3 regions of the Nostocoides sp. HKS02 genome follow, and region 1 is predicted to be linked to each of the others. Evidence: riboswitches for the same ligand, from Rfam matches in the RefSeq annotation. Region 1 holds a riboswitch; each other region holds the start of a gene.

Region 1 (4,126 bases):
CCCGCACCGCCTTGTTGAAGTCGTCGACGTGCTTGAACCCGAACTGCGCGAGGTCGTCGTAGCGGGTGTCCATCTCGCGCACGACCCACTGCAGCGCTTCGGCGGCCTTCTTGGGGTTCGTGATGATCGGGGTGATGAGGTGCGGGATCCCCTCGTATGCCGTGAGCTCCACCCGCTTGGGGTCGACCAGGACCATGCGGACCTCGTCGGGCGTGGAGCGCATGAGCACCGAGGTGATCATCGAGTTCACGAAGCTCGACTTGCCGGCCCCGGTGGCACCGGCGACGAGCAGGTGGGGCATCTTCGCGAGGTTGGCGATGACGTAGCCGCCCTCCACGTCCTTGCCGACGCCCATGACCATCGGGTGGTCGTTGCCGCGGGCGGCCTGGCTGCGCAGCACGTCGCCGAGGCTGACCTTCTCGCGGTCGGCGTTCGGGATCTCGATGCCGATGGCGGACTTGCCCGGGATCGGGCTGAGGATGCGCACGTCGGCCGAGGCCACGGCATACGCGATGTTCTTGGACAGGGCGGTGACCCGCTCGACCTTCGTGCCGCGACCGAGCTCGACCTCGTAGCGGGTGACGGTCGGCCCGCGGCTGAAGCCGGTGACCTGGGCGTCGATGTCGAACTGCTCGAGGACCTGCGACAGCGACTCGACGACGCGGTCGTTGGCGGCGCTGCGGGTCTTGTGCGGCGAGCCCGGCTCGAGGAGGGCGTTGTCGGGCAGCGTGTAGGTGATGTCGCCGGCGAGGGCGAGCTGCTCGACGCGCTGCGGCAGGGGCGTCGTGGGAGGCGCCTCGAGGGCGGCCTTCACCTCGACGGCGGGGCTTCGGGTGGCGCTGCCCGGCCCGGCGGGCGCGGACGGAGCGAGGACTCCCGGCGCGGTCGGGCGCTTCTCGCCGGGCCGCAGGCGGCGGCCGTCGGGCGCCACGAGGGCCGCCTGCTCGAACGCCTCGTCGCCGTCCAGCGGCCCGTCGGGGTCGATGACGCGGCGGCGACGCCTGGGCTTCTCTTCGGCCGCCGGCTCGGTCTCGTCGGTCGGGACGCCGCGGTGGAGCAGCTGGTCGCGCAGCTCGCGCAGCCGTTCGGGGATCTGGTGGACCGGGGTGGCAGTCATCACGAGCAGGCCGAAGAGCCCCAGCATGAGCAGGATCGGCACGGTGCCGTACGTCGAGACCGCCGCCTGGAGTGGGCTCGAGGCGAGGAAGCCGATGATCCCGCCGCCGTCGCGCATGCCGGCCGCCCCGTGGGGCGGGGTCGGGATGCCTGCGGCGACGTGCGCCAGCCCCGCGGCAGACACCACCATCGCGCCCAGGCCGATGCCGATGCGCGAGTTGGCCGCGCTGTCCTGAGGTGCGCGGAGCAAGCGGGTGCCGAGGAAGAGCAGGGCGAGCGGGACGGCATACGCCACCCGACCGAAGGTGCCGGCCACCACGGCATGGACGACGTCGCCCAGCGCGCCCTCGAACGCCCACCACTCCCGGGCGGCGACGAGGATGGACAGCCCGATGAGGAAGAAGCCGAGCCCGTCGCGCCGGTGCTCGGGCTCGAGGTCGCTCGCGGTGTGGCCGACGCGGCGCACGGCACCGCCGGCGACGTGGGCCATCCCCATCCACGTGCCCTTGACCGCGCGCAGGGGGAAGCGGGAGTCCCCCACCGCTGGTCTTGCCGCGGGCCGGGGACTTGCGGGGCGTGCTGCTCTTGCGGTTCGCGGGCCGCGTTGCTGTGCTGCGGCCAGCCGCGCGCGCGGTGGACGGACGTGTCGCCATGCTCCGCAGGCTACGCGATGGTCACACCCGACACACGTGTCACACGCGTTCCACCCGGGCGAATCTCGGATCCGTGGTCTCAGATGACGGGCAGCGCTGTCCATCCCGTGGCCGGAACGGCTAGGGTCCTCGGTCAAGGTCATGAGTGTCAGCGCGTAGCCCCGGCTTGCTGACCAGCAACCCTCCACCGCGGTGGGGTGCTCCGGGTGACGACCGGGCCGTCTGCACCCGCAGCCGGCAAGCGCGGACCCGCAGCTTCGGGTCCACCGGACCAGGAGTTGTCGCGAATGTCGGTCGCCAGCACCCCACCCCACGCTCGTCGGACCGCTCCCCTGGCAGCGGCCCGAGACCACCTCCGCGCCGTGCCCGCACTCGAACGGGCCGGCGCTGGCTTGCCGCCGGTCGTGTCGGCCGGCCTGGGCGTGCCCACGCTCCACGGAACCGTGGACTACGCCAACTTCGACCACGCCGCCTCCACCCCCGCGCTGGTCAGCGTGAAGCAGGCCGTGGACACCGCCCTGCGCACCTACTCGTCGGTCCACCGCGGCAACGGCTACGCCTCGCGCGTGACGAGCGCGTGGTACGAAGAGGCGCGCGCCGAGGTGGCCGCGTTCGTGGGTGCCCGCGCGGGCGACGAGGTCATCTTCACGCGCAACAGCACGGACTCGTTCAACCTGCTGGCGCGGGCACTCCCCCGCGACACGAGCGTGTTCGTCTTCGAGACCGAGCACCACGCCGCCCTGCTGCCGTGGAAGCCGCGGCAGACCGTGCGGCTGCCCGTGCCCGGCACCCCGGCCGACGCCCAGGCCGTGCTCCGGTCCGCGCTCGCAACCCGGCACGGCCGCCACCGCCTCGTCGTCCTGGCCGGCGCCTCCAACGTCACGGGCGAGGTGTGGCCGGTCCGCGAGCTCGCCGCGATCGCCCGACGAGCAGGTGCCAGGGTCGTCCTCGACGCCGCGCAGCTGGCCCCGCACCGGCACATCGACCTCGACGAGCTCGGCGTCGACTACGTCGTGCTGTCCGGCCACAAGCTCTACGCCCCGTTCGGCGCCGGCGTGCTGGCGGGACGCTCCGACTGGCTCGACGCCGCGCAGCCCTACCTCGCCGGCGGTGGGGCCACCCGCGCCGTCACCGAGGAGGGCGTGCAGTGGCAGACCGGGGCCGCACGCCACGAAGCCGGCAGCCCGAACGTCGTGGGCGCCATCGCGCTCGCTGCGGCCTGCCACACGCTGCGGGCCAATGCTGCGGCGGTCGAGGCACACGAGCGCGCCCTTGGCTCGCGCCTGCTCGAGGGGCTGCGCGCCATCGACGGGGTCGAGACGTACTCGCTGTTCGGCGAGGACCATGACCGGGTCGCGGTCGCCACCTTCACCATCGACGGGCTCGACTCCTCGCTGGTGTCGGCGGCCCTGTCTGCCGAGCACGGGGTCGGGGTGCGGGACGGCAAGTTCTGTGCCCACCTGTGCGTCGACGCCCTGCTCGACGACCCGTATGCCGCGGGGCCGAGCACCGCGGTGCGCGCCAGCGTCGGCCTGGGCACCACGCCCGCCCACGTCGAGCGGCTGCTCGCGGCCGTCGCCGAGCTGGCCGAGCACGGAGCGGGGTTCGACTACACGCCTACGGCCGACGGCTGGGTGCTCGCTGCCGACGCGGACCCGCGCGAGGACCTGCCCACGCGCCCCTGGTAGCGCCGTTCGTGCAGCGAGCCGCCCCGGCATCACGCCTGGATGACCACCGGGATGATCATCGGACGGCGACGGATCTTGCCGCCGACCCAGCTGCCGACCGCGCGACGCATGACCTGCTCGAGCTGGTAGGAGTCGGTGACGCCGTTGCCCGTGGCCTCGGCCAGGGCCTGCTCGATCTTGGGTCGGACCTGGTTGAAGATCTCGTCGTCCTCGGCGAAGCCGCGGGCGGTGATCTCGGGGCCGGCCGCGATCTTGCCGGTCGCGGCATCCATGACGACGATGACCGAGACGAAACCCTCGTCGCGCAGGATGCGGCGGTCCTTGAGCAGGGCCTCGTCGAACTCGCCCACCGAGGACCCGTCGACGTAGATGTAGCCGCAGGGGACGGCGCCGACGATGCTCGCCACACCGTCGACCAGGTCGACCACGACACCGTCCTCGGCCAGGACCACCTGTGCGCGCGGGACGCCGGTCTGCTCCGCGAGCTTGCCGTTGGCCACGAGGTGGCGCCATTCGCCGTGCACCGGCATGACGTTGCGGGGCTTGACGATGTTGTAGCAGTAGAGCAGCTCGCCGGCACTGGCGTGACCCGAGACGTGGACCTTGGCGTTGCCCTTGTGGACGACGTCGGCCCCGAGCCGCATGAGGCCGTTGATGACGCGGTAGACG
Region 2 (4,126 bases), 950 kb from region 1:
CAGGCCAAGGGCGTCCCTCGCGCGAAGTCCGCGGCCTTCGGCAAGCTCGCCGACGCAGCCGGCGGATCGGCGATGGTCGACACCTACTGCCAGTTCGCCACCAAGGGACAGCCGTCGTCAGCGACTGCGATCCCGCACCCGGACCGCACCGTCCCGGGCTCGCCCACGCACCCGGTCAAGACCAAGACGTCCAAGCCGACCCGGGCCGCCACGGGGCGACCCAGCACCAAGCCCCCGCACAGCCCGAGCACCCGGACCAGCACCCGGAACGGTGGGCCCGGAACTGTCGGCAGCCCGGGCGGTCGAACCCCGACCCCGAAGGCCAAGGCTCCCGTGGCCACCTCGACCCTCAGCACGCCGAAGGCCGCCGCGGGCAAGGCCGCGGGCGCGGTCACGAGCAGGGCCACGAGCAGCGCGACCAGCAAGGCGACGAGCAAGGCCGCGGTGGGAAGCCAGGCCTCCGGCTCGTCCCGCGGTCGCTAGCCCGTGCGGTGTCCGGTGTCGCCGGTGCCGCTGGTGCCGCCCCAGGGTCGCCCTCGGCTCGCGCTCGCGTAGGCTTCCGGCCGTGCTCTACCCCCTGACCGCAGCGGTGTTCGTGCTGGCCGTGATCCTCACCGTGGTCGCGGGCTGGTATGCCGCGCGGAGCCGGCTCGTCGACGACCGCTTGCTGCTGGTCGCCGCGCTCCTCGAGGTAGGCCTGCTGGTCCAGCTCGTCGTGGCCATGGTTCACCTCGGCCGCGTCCCGGGCGACTCCGCCGAGCGGGCCACCTTCGCGGCATACGCGATCACGCTGCCGTTGGTGCCGCCGGCGGCGACGTTCCCTCGCGCTCAAGGAGAAGACCCGCTGGTCCATGGGCGTCGTCGCGGTCGGGGCCTTCGCGGCCGCGGTGATGACGGCGCGCCTGCACCAGATCTGGAGTGCCCGTGGCTGACGACGACACCGCGACGACGTCCACCCGCTCGGGCCCCGGGGTGGTGCTGGTCGCGCTCTACGGGTTGCTCGCCCTCGCCGCGACCGGACGCTCGATCCTGCAGATCACCGAGTACTTCGACCGGGCGCGGCTCGCGTACCTGCTGTCCGCGCTGGCTGCCGTGATCTACGTGGTGGCGACGGTCGCCCTGGCGCGCGGTGACCGCACCTCGTGGCGCGTCGCGCTCGTGGCCATCTCGACCGAGCTCGTCGGCGTCCTCACCGTCGGGCTCGCGTCATACCTCGCGCCCAGCGCGTTCCCCGACAAGACGGTGTGGTCGCACTTCGGTTCCGGCTACGGCTTCGTGCCGCTGGTGCTGCCGGTGCTGGGCCTGCTCTGGCTGCGCCGGGTGAACCAGCGCTCGGTCACACAGCTTCCAGGAGGAACACCGGGATCAGCCGGTCGGTCTTGACCTGGTAGTCGGCGTAGGGCGGGAACGCGGCGACGCAGCGCTCCCACCACTGCTCGCGCTCCTCGCCCGAGATCTCGCGGGCCCGGACGGTCCAGGTGCGCTCGCCGTCCTGGAGGTCGAGGACCGGGTTCTTGCGCACGTTCGCGTACCACTGGGGGTGCTCCGGAGCGCCACCCTTGCTCGCCACCGCGGCATACACCCCGTCGTGCTCGACCCGCATGAGCGGCACCTTGCGCACCTTGCCCGAGACGCCGAGCATCGTGAGGAGCACGACCTGTCGGTCCTGGACCGACACCGAGTGGGTCGTGCCAGTCGCCTCGATCTTCTCGACCTGGTCGCGGACCCAACCGCTGGTACTGGGAGCGTATTCGCCGGTAATCGTCATAAACACCCCAACACCGGCACCCGCGCAGATATGCCCCCGTCCGCGATGAGAGATGGGTATGCCGGATCGGACCGTCCGCGACGTAACCTGCCGACAGGTCATGAGTGCCAGCGCGAAGCCCCGGCTCGCTGGCCGGCAACCCTCCAACCGCGGTGGGGTGCCCCGGGTGAGGACCTGGCGACCGGTGCCGCACCCGCGGACCAGTCGCAAGCGCGGGCGGCTCACCACGTGTCCCCGCAGCCAGGCCGCCCGCCTCGGCGCGAGCGGTTCGACGACACGAGAGGTCACGACCATGAGCGACACCCCCAGCTGGTCCTTCGAGACCCGCCAGATCCATGTCGGACAGGAGCCGGACGCGGCCACCGGCGCGCGCGCCCTGCCGATCTACCAGACCACCTCCTACGCCTTCAGGGACACCGAGCACGCCGCGAACCTGTTTGCCCTCAAGGAGTTCGGCAACATCTACACCCGGATCATGAACCCGACGCAGGATGCCGTCGAGCAGCGCGTTGCCTCGCTCGAGGGCGGGGTCGGTGCCCTCCTCGTGGCGTCGGGTCAGGCTGCCGAGACGCTGGCGATCCTCAACATCGCCGAGGCGGGCGACCACCTCGTGGCCAGCCCGAGTCTCTATGGCGGCACCTTCAACCTGCTCAAGCACACCCTGCCGAAGTTCGGGATCGAGGTGACCTTCGTCGAGGACGCCAACGACCTTGCTTCGTGGCGGGCCGCGGTCCGGCCCAACACCAAGCTCTTCTTCGGGGAGACCATCTCGAACCCGAAGTCGGAGGTCCTCGACATCGAGGGGGTTGCGGCGGTGGCGCACGAGGCCGGCGTCCCGCTGGTTGTCGACAACACCATCGCCACGCCCTACCTCATCCGCCCGCTCGAGTGGGGCGCGGACGTCGTCGTCCACTCGGCGACGAAATACCTTGGTGGACATGGCACGTCGATCGCCGGGGTGATCGTCGACGGCGGCACCTTCGACTTCGCCGCCGACCCGGAGAAGTTCCCGAACTACAACACTCCGGAGGAGAGCTACCACGGGCTCGTGTTCGCGCGCGACCTCGGCGTGGGCAGCCCGCTCGGCGCCAACCTCGCGTTCATCCTCAAGGCGCGGGTGCAGCTGCTGCGCGACCTCGGGCCTGCGATCGCGCCGTTCAACGCGTTCCCTCATCGCACAGGGCATCGAGACCCTGAGCCTGCGGATCGAGCGGCACCTGGAGAACACGCACCAGGTGGCGGCCTACCTCCAGGGCCGTGAGGAGGTGGAGCGGGTCGTGTGGGCATCGCTGCCGGACCACGAGTCGTTCGCGAAGGCGCAGAAGTACACGCCGCGGGGCGCGGGAGCGGTGCTCGCGTTCGAGATCCGGGGGAGGGGTGCCGGCCGGTCGCCGGTTCGTCGAGGCGCTCACCCTGCACAGCCATGTGGCGAACATCGGCGACGTGCGGTCCCTCGCCATCCACCCCGCCTCCACCACCCACTCGCAGGGTCCGGACGCCGACCGCCTCGCCGCGGGTGTCACGCCCGGGCTGGTGCGTCTTGCGGTCGGCATCGAGCACATCGACGACATCCTCGCCGACCTCGACCAGGGCTTCACCGCCGCGAAGGGCGCCTGAGGGCAGCGCACCCCGGCGCACCCTGGCGCACCCCGGCGCACCCCGGCGCACCCCGGCGCGGCGAACGTATGCTGCGGGCATGTCCTCCGCCGGTTCCCCACAGCCCTCGGCTGCCCGGAACCGGCGCAGGCCGCCGCGCCGGGGACGGGGTGCGGCAGCCCCGGGGCGCGCACCGCGCCCGGTCATCGCGCTACCCGATCTGCGATACCCCGAGGAGCTTCCGGTCGTCGCCCGCAAGGACGACATCGCCGCAGCGATCCGGGACCACCAGGTGGTCATCGTCGCGGGGGAGACGGGCTCGGGAAAGACCACCCAGCTGCCGAAGATCTGCCTGGAGGTCGGCCGCGGTCGCGAGGGCCTGATCGGCCACACCCAGCCGCGCCGGATCGCCGCGCGGTCGGTCGCCGAGCGGATTGCCGAGGAGCTGCAGGTCGAGCTGGGCGGGGTCATCGGCTACCAGGTGCGGTTCGCCGACGAGTCGAGCGATCGCACCCTCGTCAAGGTGATGACCGACGGCATCCTGCTCGCCGAGATGCAGCGGGACCGGATGCTGCGCAAGTACGACACGATCATCATCGACGAGGCGCACGAGCGGTCGCTCAACATCGACTTCATCCTCGGCTACCTCAAACAGCTGCTGCCGCAACGCCCCGACCTCAAGGTCGTCATCACCTCGGCCACCATCGACCCGGAGCGGTTCGCCCGTCACTTCGCAGGCACCGATGGCACGCCCGCGCCGAT
Region 3 (4,126 bases), 930 kb from region 1:
GCCTTGCTTCAGCAGCTTCTGCAGGGCGGGGTGGCTGAACTCCTGCGGGAGCGACGATGAGGCCGCCCCCTGGGGGCTCGCAGCCTTCTTTGACACGGGCGACACGGATGACCTTTCGTCGCGGACTCGCGGCACAGCACATGCCGTCATGGGCATGCGGAGGGGATGCCTATGACAACACCAGCGGGGGCGGAAGTATTCACGAGGGCAGTGGGGCGAGGCGCCCTTTGGGACCTCGTGACAGACATTGTAAAACGAGATGCCCCGAGAACCCGCATCGGCTGCCGTTTCGACGCCGGTCCCGTGCCGATGAGCCCCGCAGGCCAGCGGTGATGGGGCCATGCAGAGTGCGGAGCCGTGGTACTCAGCCCTCCGCCTTGACAGCCAGGACGGGGCAGGAGGCGTCCAACAGGATGCGCTGGGCGTTGCTGCCGAGAATCAGCTTGCCGACCGGGGTACGACGACGAAGCCCGATGACGATGAAGTCGGCGTTCTCCTCCTCGGCGACCGCGATGAGGTCCTCGGCGGGCTCGTTGCCGCGCACCAGCTGACGGACCTCGTGCTCGAGGCCCTCTTCGTCGAGCTCGCTCTGGATCCGGGACAGCTCGGCCTCGAACCGGTTCGCCTCGTCACCGTCGAACTCGCGTCCCCCGCGCTGGGAGTTGATGACGATGAGCTTGGACTTGCGCAGCAGCGCCTCGTCTGCCGCACGGCGCAGAGCAGCTCGCCCTTCCTTCGTCGGGACATAGCCCACAACGATGGCCACGGGAACCTCCTTGTTCGTCGACCGGTGCGGCGGCGGCCGCGAGCCTGACGCTACCGGAAAAGCCGAGGTCAGGCAGGTGTGCCGAGCACTCCGGCGACGATCGCGCCGACCTGCTCCAGCTCGATCAGGAAGCCGTCGTGCCCGTAGACGGAGTGCACGGTGTGCAGCTGCGCCCCGGGAACGGCCGCCACGATCTCGTCGGACAGCCGCGGCGGATAGAGCCGGTCGGAGTCGACGGCCACGACCACGAGCTCGGCGGTGACCTTGGCCAACGCGCTCGCGATCCCGCCGCGCCCGCGGGCCACGTCGTGCGAGTTCATCGCCTCGGTGAGGACCACGTAGGAGTTCGCGTCGAACCGGCCGCCCAGCTTGCCGGCGTGGTGATCGAGGTAGGACTCGACGGCATACCGACCGTGCCCGCCGAGGGGGTCCTCGATGCCCTGCGGCGCGCGACCGAACCGCTCGTGCAGCTCCAGCTCGCTGCGGTAGGTGATGTGCGCGATGCGTCGGGCGATGCCCAAACCAGCCTCCGGCCCGGCCGGCGCGTCGTAGTAGTCGCCCCCACGGAACTGCGCGTCGGAGCGGATCGCCAACAGCTGGGCCTGGCACCAGGCGATCTGCTCGGCGGTGGCGTATGCCGTGCTGGCGAGCACGATGGCCGTCGCCACCCGCTCGGGATGGGTCACCGCCCACTCGAGGACGCGCATGCCACCCATCGAGCCGCCGAGCACCAGGCGCCAACGCGCGATGCCGAGGGCGTCCGCCAGGAGCGCTTCGGTCTGCACCTGGTCGCGCACCGTGACGAACGGGAACCGGCTCCCCCAGGGCACGCCGTCGGGCGCCGCGGAGGCGGGGCCAGTGGTCCCCTGACACCCGCCGAGGACGTTGGCGGCAACCACGAAGAACCGCGTCGTGTCGAGCGGTCGACCGGGCCCGATCAGGCCGTCCCACCACCCTGGGGTCGGATGCCCGGGCCCGGCCTCGCCGACCACGTGGCTGTCACCGGTGAGCGCGTGCTCGACCAGAATCGCGTTGTCACCAGCGGCATTGAGCTGCCCCCAGCTCTCGTACGCCACCCGGACCCCGGGCAGGACCCCGCCGCGCTCGAGCTCCACTGCACCGAGCTCGACGAACTGCCGGTTGCCCGCGGGGTCGCCGTCACGCCAGGCGTGCGACGTCGTCGGTGGACGGGAGGTGGTGGTCATGTCCGGAACTCCTGGGGCCTTCGCGCTTGCCGACTGGATCCACGGTGCCCAGCTCGGCCCGGTCATCACCCGGGGCACCCCACCGCGAGGAGGGTTGCCGCCCAGCGAGCCGGGGCTTGACGCTGGAACTCATGACCTGACCTGCATCATACGAGCCAGCCCCGTCGTCATCTCGCGGCGTCCGGAGACTGGACGGTGACGCCGCGCCGAGTCGCCGTCGACCGCGCGGCCACCCCTGGGCGGATGCCGAGGTCGATCAACCGCGCGATCAGCTGGGCCAGCCGGTAGTCAGGGGCGTGCTCGAGCGCACGGTCGAGCGCCACCCGCGCGACCGTGCCGTCGCCGAGGTGCCAGGCGACGGTGGCGAGCATGGTCAACACGGGCGCCGCATCGGGGTCGGGCACCGCCCGGGCGAGCCACTCGAGTCGACCACGCAGCACCCGGGCGGCCGCAGCGGCCAAGGTCCCCGAGCTCGCCGGGGACCGCGGCGAGAGCGCTGAGCCCACCGCGTCGACCAGGTCGTCGGGCAGCGCCTCGAGGGGCAGCGAGCCGGGGCACAGCCAGGCGATCAGGGCATCGCGCAGCTCGATGTCCCGCAGGCTGTGGACGAGCTCGGCCACGTCGGGAGCGGACAGCTCCTCGGGAAGGAAGCGGTCGGGGTCGCTCCGACAGACCACTGCCCACAGGGAGAGCCACGCCATCCGGCGCGCGGCGGCCGGGCGGCCCGGCGCTTCGTCCTTGGCCAGCTCGATGGCCACGAGGTCACTGACCGCCGGATCGGCGCGGACCGTTGCCGCAACCTGCGCCCGGTCCGGCAGCGGCGACACCCCCTGACCGACGAAGTCGGCCACCGCCGGGGTGCTGGCAGGCTCGGGCAGGGGCTGACCCTCGGGTGGGCAACAGCCTTGGGTGCAGTCGAGGCTGAACCATCGGCCGTCCCGGACCACCAGGCGCTCGAGCACCGCGATCTCGGCCTCGCACAACGGGCCGACCAGGGCATCGAGCATGGGGGCGGCCAGCTCCGCGCTCGACTCGAACCCCGCGAGCAGGACGGCCTCGATCCGCTCACGCACGAGCGGGCCGACGAGGGCTGCTGCCGCATCGACCACCCCAGCGGGCTCGGGCAGGTCGAGCCGCTCCACCAGCTCGACCGCCCCGTCGTGCAGGCCGAGCACCACGACACTGTCGCTCGGGTGGTACCCGAGCTGGTAGGGAATGGAGGCGAGCACGTCGCCCGGACCGCGGAGCCGGATCGCTGTCATCCGCCCACCCTCGACCGGCACGCCCCGGTGGACGAGCCGCGGCCCGCTGAGCCGTGGACGACCGGGAGCTGTCGAACCGGGTGTGGACGCGGGGGTCGTCAGCCCCGCGAATGACGAGGGGGCGTCACCGTCACCGGACCACCTCTCCTGGCACCGTCTGGGCGACCGAGGATGCGCGCTCCCAGCCGAGGAAGGCCTCGGTCTCGGTGATCACGCTCGCCGCGATCCAGGACAGCACCACCGCGTCGTCGGCCAGGCCGACGAGCGGCAGGAACGCCTCGGGGATGAGGTCCACGGGCGAGATGACGTAGGCGACGGCGCCCAGCAGGAGCAGGAGGCGTCGGCGGGAGGTGCCGGCATACTCACCGCTGAACGTGGCCCGGACCAAGCGCGGGAGGCTGGTGACCCGGTCCGCCACGGACGGCGAACCCGGGCGGGTGGCCGCACGCACGGCGGCGGCGAGGGTGCGCACGGCACCCAGACGGGTGGTGGAACGACGGTGGGGCATGGTCCTGCTCCTTGCTGTCACGGGCGCCGTGGGGTGGCCCGAACACGGTTCCAACGACGCCGTCGCCTCCGTGATTCCCGAAGGTCGCCCACCCCGTTACAAGCCGGCGACCTTCGGCGGGAACTCGTGACGAGCGTGGTCGGCGATCCGCTTGAGCAGGTAGCCGTCCAGTCCGGCCCCGAGCACGCCACCGATCACCGGAACGCCCTTGCCGAACCGGGTCAGCGTCTTCTTGCCGGCGGTCGCGAGCAACCGGAAGCCCACGGCCTTGTTGACCACCATCAGCGCCGGACCGGGCAGGCGCTGGGCCGCCAGGTTGGACAGCCTGCCGGTCGCCATGACACCCGCCTTCTTGAGCAGGTCGTCGGCGTCGGCTCCCACCAGC

What was found. Region 1 has a riboswitch for S-adenosylmethionine ahead of GKE56_RS02390 (aminotransferase class V-fold PLP-dependent enzyme). Riboswitches for the same ligand answer to the same signal wherever they lie in the genome.
Region 2: another riboswitch for S-adenosylmethionine. It lies ahead of GKE56_RS06940 (bifunctional o-acetylhomoserine/o-acetylserine sulfhydrylase); the one in region 1 lies ahead of GKE56_RS02390 (aminotransferase class V-fold PLP-dependent enzyme).
Region 3: another riboswitch for S-adenosylmethionine. It lies ahead of GKE56_RS06880 (homoserine O-acetyltransferase); the one in region 1 lies ahead of GKE56_RS02390 (aminotransferase class V-fold PLP-dependent enzyme).

Annotation. Positions count from the first base shown of each region.
Region 1 is NZ_CP046121.1:511,673-515,798, reverse strand. It holds partial or broken gene GKE56_RS02395 (DNA translocase FtsK 4TM domain-containing protein) at 1-1,612, opposite strand, end outside; SAM riboswitch class IV at 1,907-2,019, shown strand; gene GKE56_RS02390 (aminotransferase class V-fold PLP-dependent enzyme) at 2,132-3,457, shown strand; gene GKE56_RS02385 (ribonuclease J) at 3,487-4,126, opposite strand, start outside.
Region 2 is NZ_CP046121.1:1,459,166-1,463,291, reverse strand. It holds gene GKE56_RS06960 (hypothetical protein) at 1-483, shown strand, start outside; gene GKE56_RS06955 (hypothetical protein) at 571-723, opposite strand; gene GKE56_RS06950 (hypothetical protein) at 925-1,383, shown strand; gene GKE56_RS06945 (nitroreductase family deazaflavin-dependent oxidoreductase) at 1,337-1,768, opposite strand; SAM riboswitch class IV at 1,865-1,987, shown strand; partial or broken gene GKE56_RS06940 (bifunctional o-acetylhomoserine/o-acetylserine sulfhydrylase) at 2,061-3,385, shown strand; partial or broken gene hrpA (ATP-dependent RNA helicase HrpA) at 3,465-4,126, shown strand, end outside.
Region 3 is NZ_CP046121.1:1,443,816-1,447,941, forward strand. It holds gene GKE56_RS06870 (RNA polymerase sigma factor) at 1-150, opposite strand, end outside; gene GKE56_RS06875 (universal stress protein) at 365-766, opposite strand; gene GKE56_RS06880 (homoserine O-acetyltransferase) at 835-1,971, opposite strand; SAM riboswitch class IV at 1,989-2,108, opposite strand; gene GKE56_RS06885 (DUF4192 domain-containing protein) at 2,139-3,233, opposite strand; gene GKE56_RS06890 (YkvA family protein) at 3,364-3,741, opposite strand; gene GKE56_RS06895 (EcsC family protein) at 3,838-4,126, opposite strand, start outside.